Regions from separate parts of the Streptomyces sp. RK9 genome, predicted to be linked through region 1. Evidence: predicted binding sites of a transcription regulator. Region 1 holds the regulator's gene; the other holds the start of a gene.
What was found. Region 1 encodes HrcA, which represses chaperone genes, less so after heat shock. Its sites were predicted from a motif close to TTNGCACTCNGNNNNNCNGAGTGCNAA; they were not measured.
Positions count from the first base shown of each region.

Region 2: groL (chaperonin GroEL) is a predicted target of HrcA. The motif match lies at 2,103-2,129, and genes of this name have one in related genera.

Region 1 covers NZ_CP173703.1:1,747,190-1,751,810, forward strand. The annotation lists gene AB6L24_RS06750 (DUF3097 domain-containing protein) at 1-546, opposite strand, end outside; gene AB6L24_RS06755 (MBL fold metallo-hydrolase) at 570-1,331, opposite strand; gene hrcA (heat-inducible transcriptional repressor HrcA) at 1,598-2,614, shown strand; gene dnaJ (molecular chaperone DnaJ) at 2,615-3,754, shown strand; gene AB6L24_RS06770 (nitronate monooxygenase) at 4,231-4,621, shown strand, end outside.
Region 2 covers NZ_CP173704.1:573,146-577,766, forward strand. The annotation lists gene AB6L24_RS22630 (Uma2 family endonuclease) at 1-126, opposite strand, end outside; gene groL (chaperonin GroEL) at 349-1,974, opposite strand; gene AB6L24_RS22640 (cold-shock protein) at 2,325-2,528, opposite strand; gene AB6L24_RS22645 (ubiquitin-like small modifier protein 1) at 2,949-3,224, opposite strand; gene thrC (threonine synthase) at 3,254-4,576, opposite strand; SAM riboswitch class I at 4,570-4,621, opposite strand, start outside.

The DNA of each region.
Region 1 (4,621 bases):
GGCGATGCGGGACTCCTTGGAGCCGGGGACCAGGTGGTCGACGAGGATGCCGAGGCGGGCGTCCGCGTCGGGGGCGAACTCGTCGACGATCGCGGGTAGGTCGTCGATGCCTTCCAGGTACTCGACGACGACGCCCTCGATGCGCAGGTCGTCGCCCCAGACCTTCTCGACGAGCTCGGCGTCGTGCCGCCCCTCGACGTAGATGCGCCCGGCGCGGGCCACGCGCGCCCGCGCGCCCGGCACGGCCAGCGAACCGGAGGCGGTGCGTGCGGGCTTGCGGGGTGCGGCGGCGGCCGTCGGGCGGACCAGGGTGACGACCCGGCCCTCCAGGAGGAAGCCGCGCGGTGCCATCGGGAACACGCGGTGCTTGCCGAAGCGGTCCTCCAGGGTCACCGTCGGCCCCTCGGCGGTCTTCTCGCAGCGGATCACCGCGCCGCAGAAGCCCGTGGTGACCTCCTCCACGACCAGGTCGGCCTCGGCGGGCACCTCGGGGACGGCGGCCGGCTTCTTCCAGGGCGGGGTCAGGTCCGGGTGGTAGCTGCGCATGGGCCAGACGTTATGGCATGCCGTCAGGCGACACCGAACCGCCGGGCAAGCTCGTCGCGTTGGCGGCGTACGAAGGCGGCGTCCACGACGGCCCCGTGCCCGGGCACGTACACCGCGTCCTCGCCGCCCAGGTCGAGGAGCCGGTCGAGGGCGGCGGGCCAGTGCCGGGGCGCCGCGTCCGGGCCGGCCTGCGGCTCGCCGGACTCCTCGACCAGGTCGCCGCAGAAGACGACCTCGGGCTCGCCGGGGCCGCCCGGCACGAGGACGGCGAGGTCGTGGCCGGAGTGCCCGGGGCCGACGTTGGCGAGCAGCACCTGGAGGCCGCCGAGGTCGAGGGTCCACTCCCCGCACACCAGGTGGCGGGGCTGGACCAGGAGGTCGGCGGCCTCGGCGGCGGCGGCCGGGTCGAGGCCCTGGGCGACGGCGTCGGCGCGCAGCCCCTCGCGGTCGTGGTCGAGGACGGTGTCGAGGCCGACGGCGCCGAACACCTCGACGCCCGCGAACGCCGCCGCGCCGAGGACGTGGTCGAAGTGCGGGTGGGTGAGCGCGAGATGCGTCACGCGCCGGCCGTCGCCGAGCAGCCGCCGGGCGTCGGCGCGCAGCCGGGAGCCCTCGCGCAGGCTGGACCCGGCCTCGATCATGAGGGCGGCGCCGGTGCCGACGACGAGCCCGGCCGTGCAGTCCCACACGGGCAGCCTGCACCGCCCCACGCGCGCGGCGAGCCGTTCCCAGCCCGCCTCCTCCCAGGCCGGGGCGGAGGCGGGGGAGGGCGTGGTCGTGTCCATGGGGTGACGCTAGCGCCGACGGGGCGCGGGGGCAGGACGGGGGCGGCCTCCGGAGCGGCGGGGTAGGTGGCCGGGGTGTCCGTCGGCGTGACAAGGCAGGACATGGGCGGCACCCGTCGGCATGACAACGGGGTCGGCCCTTGCCGGGCCTGTACCCACCGGCCGTACACTGACTCGGTGAAGGCTGGCACTCGCCCGGGGTGAGTGCCAGGGCGAGGGGCCACCACCGGGGGCTCGGGGCGAGGGACGGCAGCTGGAGGTGCGCGATGCTCAGTGAACGCAGGCTGGAAGTGCTGCGCGCCATCGTCCACGACTACGTGGGCACGGAGGAGCCGGTCGGCTCCAAGGCGCTCACCGAACGCCACCACCTCGGCGTCTCCCCGGCGACGGTCCGCAACGACATGGCCGCGCTCGAGGAGGAAGGGTTCATCGCCCAGCCGCACACCAGCGCCGGGCGGATCCCGACCGACAAGGGGTACCGCCTGTTCGTGGACCGGCTCGCGGGCGTCAAGCCGATGACGGCTCCAGAGCGGCGCGCGATCCACAACTTCCTGGACGGCGCGGTCGACCTGGACGACGTCGTCGGGCGCACGGTGCGGCTGCTCGCGCAGCTGACCCGGCAGGTCGCGGTGGTGCAGTATCCGTCGCTGACCCGCTCCACGGTGCGGCACGTGGAACTGCTCTCGCTGGCCCCGGCCCGCCTGATGCTGGTCCTCATCACCGACACCGGGCGCGTCGAGCAGCGCATGATCGACTGCCCGGCTCCGTTCGGCGAGACGTCGCTCGCGGATCTGCGGGCGCGGCTCAACAGCCGGGTCGCGGGCCGCCGCTTCTCGGACGTGCCGCAGCTGGTGCAGGACCTGGCCGAGTCCTTCGACAAGGACGACCGGGGGACGGTGACGACGGTCCTTTCCACCCTCCTCGAAACGCTGGTGGAGGAGACCGAGGAGCGGCTGATGATCGGCGGCACCGCCAATCTCACCCGCTTCGGACATGACTTTCCCCTCACCATCAGGCCGGTCCTCGAGGCCCTTGAGGAGCAGGTCGTCCTCCTCAAGTTGCTTGGTGAGGCGACGGATTCGGGCATGACCGTCAAGATCGGGCACGAGAACGCCCACGAGGGGCTCAGCTCCACGTCGGTGGTCTCCGTCGGCTACGGTTCGGGGAGCGAGGCAGTGGCCAAGCTGGGCGTGGTCGGACCGACCCGCATGGACTATCCGGGAACGATGGGAGCAGTACGCGCAGTGGCACGTTACGTCGGACAGATCCTGGCGGAGTCGTAAGTGGCCACGGACTACTACGCCGTACTAGGCGTGCGCCGCGACGCTTCCCAGGACGACATCAAGAAGGCCTTCCGGCGGCTCGCTCGCGAGCTGCACCCGGACGTCAACCCTGACCCGAAGACGCAAGAGCGCTTCAAGGAGATCAACGCCGCGTACGAGGTGTTGTCGGACCCGCAGAAGAAGCAGGTCTACGACCTCGGCGGCGACCCGCTGTCCCAGGCCGGCGGCGCCGGTGGCGCGGGCGGCTTCGGAGCGGGTGGCTTCGGCAACTTCTCCGACATCATGGACGCGTTCTTCGGTACGGCGTCGCAGCGCGGGCCGCGTTCGCGCACCCGGCGCGGGCAGGACGCCATGATCCGTCTGGAGATCGACCTCGAAGAGGCGGCCTTCGGCACCACGAAGGACATCCAGGTCGACACGGCCGTCGTCTGTACGACGTGTTCCGGGGAAGGTGCCGCGCCCGGCACCTCCGCGCAGACCTGTGACATGTGCCGCGGTCGCGGTGAGGTGTCCCAGGTCACGCGGTCCTTCCTCGGCCAGGTCATGACCTCGCGGCCCTGCCCGCAGTGCCAGGGCTTCGGGACCGTCGTGCCGACGCCGTGCCCCGAGTGCGCGGGCGACGGGCGGATCCGGTCCCGGCGCACGCTCACCGTGAAGATCCCGGCCGGTGTCGACAACGGCACCCGGATCCAGCTCGCGGGCGAGGGCGAGGTCGGCCCCGGCGGCGGCCCCGCCGGTGACCTCTACGTCGAGATCCACGAGCTGCCCCACGCCGTCTTCCAGCGGCGCGGGGACGATCTGCACTGCACCGTCACGCTGCCGATGACGGCGGCGGCGCTCGGCACGAAGGTGCCGCTCGAGACGCTGGACGGCATGGAGGAGGTCGACATCCGGCCCGGCACGCAGTCCGGCCAGTCGATCCCCCTGCACGGGCGGGGCGTCACCCACCTGCGCGGCGGCGGGCGCGGCGACCTCATCGTGCACGTCGAGGTCCTCACGCCGTCCAAGCTCGACCCCGAGCAGGAGCGGTTGCTGCGGGAGCTCGCGCAGCTGCGCGGCGAGGAGCGGCCCACCGGGCAGTTCCAGCCCGGGCAGCAGGGCCTGTTCTCTCGCCTGAAGGACGCGTTCAACGGGCGCTAGCGCCTTGACCGGCCCGGGGTGAGCGTGGAATCTACGCTCACCCCGGGCCGTTCTGCGTGGTCAACCCGCGCGGTGACGGCGCCCGGGGCTCGGCCGGGGCACCTCCGTTCGTGCCATCCCGTCGGCCGGGGGCCGTTCCACTTCCTTCCCTTGTCGTCATGGCGCCGCCGTCCTGGGCTGTGCCCACCCGTTCCGCCCTCTGGGCGGCCCAGCTGCCCACAGGGGTGGGGCAGTCCTTGGCCTTGCCCGGCTCCCGGCCGGGCCCTTCCCCGGCCCTGGTGCGGGAGCCCGGGCGGCTCGGCCGGCCGTAGCGTGAGTGGTGCAGGTGGCCATGGCGGCGGCGCGGTGATGTTCCAGTCACGGGTGGGTGGGTGGGCGGTGTCCGCCGCGGAGCGGCGGGGCAGGAAAGCCCCCACGGCGGGAAAGCCGAAGGACCCCGGACAAGGCGCCCCCGCCAGACGTGGCACGATGCCGGTATGTCCTCCGCGTTCACCGATCTCTGTCGCTATCCGATCGTGCAGGCCCCGATGGCGGGCGGTGGCTCGACCCCGCAGCTGGTGGCGGCTGTCGCCGAGGCCGGGGGGCTCGGCTGCCTGGCCGCCGGGTACAAAACCGCCGACGGGATGTACCAGGAGATCAAGCAGGTCAGGAGCCTGACGGCGCGGCCGTTCGGGGTGAACCTGTTCATGCCGCAGCCGGAGTACTCCGACCCCGCGGCCGTCGAGGTGTACCGCAATCAGCTCGCGGGCGAGGCCACCTGGTACGAGACGCAGCTCGGCGACACCGACGGCAAGCGCGACGACGGCTACGACGCGAAGCTCGCGATCCTGCTCGACGACCCGGTGCCGCTGGTGTCGTTCACGTTCG
Region 2 (4,621 bases), on a different replicon from region 1:
AATCTGCCCTTCGTCGATCTCGGCGTGCCAGCCCTCCGGCACATCAAGCTCACGCCACGCCTGAAGCAGGTAGTCCCAAGACCGGCGGCCCGGAGCCGTGTCGTGCTCGACCATTGCGGCGGTCATCGCGGGTCCCTTCTGTCGAAGCCTGCGGCGCATGAGCGTAGATCGACGAGTCAGCGGCTGTGCGCCGCTTCCTCCAGCGTCCCACGATAGGGCGACCGAGGCAGCAGCCCGACCGCCGCCGCCCGGACGACGCTCGCGAAACGCCGGAGGGCGGCACCCCCGACCCTGGGGGTGCCGCCCTCCGCGTACAGCGGGTACAGCTACGAACTACCGAGCCGAGGCTCAGAAGTCCATGTCACCGCCCGGCATGCCGCCCGGAGCGCCCGCGGCGGCGGCCTTCTCCGGCTTGTCGGCGATGACGGCCTCGGTGGTGAGGAACAGCGCGGCGATGGACGCGGCGTTCTGCAGGGCGGAACGCGTGACCTTCGCCGGGTCGATGATGCCCTCGGCGATCATGTCGACGTACTCGCCGTTCGCGGCGTTCAGGCCGTGACCGACGGTCAGGTTGCGCACCTTCTCCACGACGACGCCGCCCTCGAGGCCGGCGTTGACCGCGATCTGCTTCAGCGGGGCCTCGAGGGCCAGCTTCACAGCGGCGGCACCGGTGGCCTCGTCGCCCTCGAGCTCGAGCTTCTCGAAGACCGAGGAGGCCTGGAGGAGGGCCACGCCACCGCCGGCGACGATGCCCTCCTCGACGGCCGCCTTCGCGTTGCGAACGGCGTCCTCGATGCGGTGCTTGCGCTCCTTGAGCTCGACCTCGGTCGCGGCACCGGCCTTGATGACGGCCACGCCGCCCGCGAGCTTCGCCAGGCGCTCCTGGAGCTTCTCGCGGTCGTAGTCCGAGTCGCTGTTCTCGATCTCGGCGCGGATCTGGTTGACCCGGCCCTGGACCTGGTCGCTCTCACCGGCGCCGTCGACGATGGTCGTCTCGTCCTTGGTGATGACGACCTTGCGGGCGCGGCCGAGCAGGTCGAGACCGGCGTTCTCCAGCTTGAGGCCGACCTCCTCGGAGATGACCGTGCCGCCCGTGAGGATGGCGATGTCGCCGAGCATGGCCTTGCGGCGGTCGCCGAAGCCCGGGGCCTTGACGGCGACGGACTTGAAGGTGCCGCGGATCTTGTTCACGACGAGCGTGGACAGGGCCTCGCCCTCGACGTCCTCGGCGATGATCAGCAGCGGCTTGCCGGACTGCATGACCTTCTCGAGGAGCGGAAGGAGGTCCTTCACGTTCGAGATCTTGGAGTTGACGATCAGGATGTACGGGTCGTCGAGCGACGCCTCCATACGCTCCATGTCGGTGGCGAAGTACGCCGAGATGTAGCCCTTGTCGAAGCGCATGCCCTCGGTGAGCTCGAGCTCCAGACCGAAGGTCTGCGACTCCTCGACGGTGATGACGCCTTCCTTGCCGACCTTGTCCATGGCCTCGGCGATGAGCTCGCCGATCTGGGTGTCGGCGGCGGAGATGGAGGCGGTCGAAGCGATCTGCTCCTTGGTCTCCACGTCCTTGGCCTGCTCGAGCAGGGCGCCGGAGACGGCCTCGACGGCCTTCTCGATGCCGCGCTTGAGGGCCATCGGGTTGGCGCCGGCCGCGACGTTGCGCAGGCCTTCCTTGACGAGCGCCTGGGCGAGGACGGTCGCGGTCGTCGTGCCGTCACCGGCGACGTCGTCCGTCTTCTTCGCGACCTCCTTGACCAGCTCGGCGCCGATCTTCTCGTACGGGTCCTCGAGCTCGATCTCCTTGGCGATGGACACACCATCGTTGGTGATCGTGGGGGCGCCCCACTTCTTCTCGAGGACGACGTTGCGACCCTTGGGGCCCAGGGTCACCTTGACGGCGTCGGCGAGCTGGTTCATGCCGCGCTCGAGGCCGCGCCGTGCCTCCTCGTCGAACGCGATGATCTTGGCCATGTGAAGTGGTCCTCCCGGACGGGGTGGAAAAGCAAACGGACCGTGCTGGTGCCCGCGACGGACGGCCTGCGCGCCGTGTGGTTCCTTGCCCCACCCGGCCTGCGGACCTCACCGACCCGATCCAAGTTCTGTCACTCTCACTCGTAGAGTGCTAACGCCAATGATTAGCACTCGACCCCCGCGAGTGCAAGGTCGCCCCCGAGTCTCGTACACGTACTCACGGCTCCCTTACGAGACCCCGCGCGCCCGGCGCGACGCCCCGATCTTGCAACGACGAAGGGCCCGCGCCCCGTTCCCGGGGTGCGGGCCCTTCGTCTGCGTCGCGTCGGTGGCCGATCGCGTCAAGCCGCTCAGACGGCGAGCTTGACCATGTCCGCCTGCGGACCCTTCTGGCCCTGCGAGATCTCGAACTCGACTCGCTGACCTTCTTCCAGGGTGCGGTAGCCGTCCATCTGGATCGCGCTGTAGTGGACGAATACATCCGCACCACCGTCGACCGCGATGAAGCCATATCCCTTCTCCGCGTTGAACCACTTGACGGTGCCCTGAGCCATGCCTAACTCCCCTATTACTGGCCCTTGCGCAGACCCGCACTTCGCGGACCCGGGTCAGACCTCACCCCCCATGGGTTGGGGGTGTGCGCCGGAACGCGTCGACCGCGGCTGAATGTATCTGTCCAACTGCCCTCTGCAACAGGTCAATCGGACGAGAATTCTGGGCACGCGCTATCGGAGATTTCCGGAGAATTCCACGGAATCCAGGGCAAGTCGGGCCCGACAAATGCCACATAAGGCTCAAATAGGCAGGACACTTTGGCTACTTCTTGTCGGCTCCGCGGCCGACTTCGAATATGCGCGCGGCACTGCGTGCGCCGAGAACGGCGCTCCATTCCCAACTGTACCGCGCTCAACCATACAGAATTGCCCCCTCCGCTTCTCTCGCGGAGGGGGCAATGTCGGTGACTCTGCGTGCGCTCAGCCGCCGGCGACGGCGGGAATGATCGAAATCCCGGCGCCGTCCGGCGTCGCGGTCTCCAGACCCTGCTCGAACCGCACGTCGTCGTCGTTCACGTACACGTTCACGAACCGCCGCAGCTTGCCCTGGTCGTCCAGGACCCGGGCCGCGATGCCGGTGTGGTTCTTCTCCAGGTCGGCGATGACCTCACCGAGGGTCGCCCCCTCGGCGGCGACCTCGGCCTTGCCGCCGGTGTAGGTGCGAAGGATGGTGGGGATGCGGACGTTGACACTCATGGGGATGCCTTTCTGGGGTGCCGGGAAGGTCAGTGAGCCAGGCCCGCGGAGCGGAACGCGTCGAGGCTGGGGCGGATGGTCGCGGTCGCCTGGGACGTCTCGGCGACCGCGTCCAGGGTCTTGAGCCCGTCCCCGGTGTTGAGCACGACGGTGGTGAGCGAGGGATCGATGAGACCCGCCTCGATCAGCTTCTTCGCGACCCCGACGGTCACCCCGCCCGCGGTCTCCGCGAAGATCCCTTCCGTGCGGGCGAGCAGCTTGATCGCGTCGACGACCTGCTCGTCGTTCACGTCCTCCACCGCGCCACCCGTGCGCCGCGCGATGTCGAGCACGTACGGCCCGTCGGCCGGGTTGCCGATGGCGAGGGACTTGGCGATGGTGTCCGGCTTCTGCGGCCGGACGACGTCGTGCCCCGCCTTGAACGCGGTGGACACCGGCGAGCAGCCCTCCGCCTGCGCCCCGAAGATCTTGTACGGCTTGTCCTCGACGAGGCCGAGCGCGATCAGCTCCTTCAGACCCTTGTCGATCTTCGTGAGCTGGGACCCGGAGGCGATCGGGATCACGAGCTGGTCGGGAAGGACCCACCCCAGCTGCTCGCAGATCTCGTACGCGAGGGTCTTGGAGCCCTCGCCGTAGTACGGCCGCAGGTTGACGTTGACGAAGCCCCAGCCCTCGCCCAGCGGGTCGCCGATCAGCTCGGAGCAGAAGCGGTTCACGTCGTCGTAGTTGCCCTCGATGCCGACGAGCTCGCCGCCGTACACCGCGGCCATGACGACCTTGCCCTGCTCCAGGTCGTGCGGGATGAACACGCAGGAGCGGAAGCCCGCGCGGGCGGCGGCGGCGCCGACCGCGCCGGCGAGATTGCCCGTGGAGGAGCAGGACAGGGTGGTGAAGCCGAAGGCGCGGGCCGCTTCGAGGGCCTGCGCGACGACACGGTCCTTGAAGGAGTGCGTGGGGTTGCCCGAGTCGTCCTTGATGAACAACTTGCCCTGCTCGACGCCCAGTTCGGCGGCGAGGTTGTCGGCCTTGACGAGCTTGGTCCAGCCCGGGTTGAGGTTCGGCTTGTCGGCCACGTCCGCGGGGACGGGAAGCAGCGGGGCGTACCGCCAGATGTTGGCGGGGCCGGACTCGATCCGCTTGCGCAGGCCCTCCGGGTCGCCGAGGGGAAGGTCGTAGGCGACTTCCAGGGGTCCGAAACACTCGGCGCAGGCGAAGATGGGGCCGAGGTCGAAGCGGGTTCCGCACTCGCGGCAGGAGAGGCCGGAAGCGGGTCCGAGATCGACGGTGTCCGCGGAAGGCGTGGTGGTGGCGACAGTCTGCACAGCCATGGAGGCGAGGCCCTTTCTCCTCATCTTCCCCGCGGCGCATCTCGCCGCGAGACGGAATTGGCACCTTCC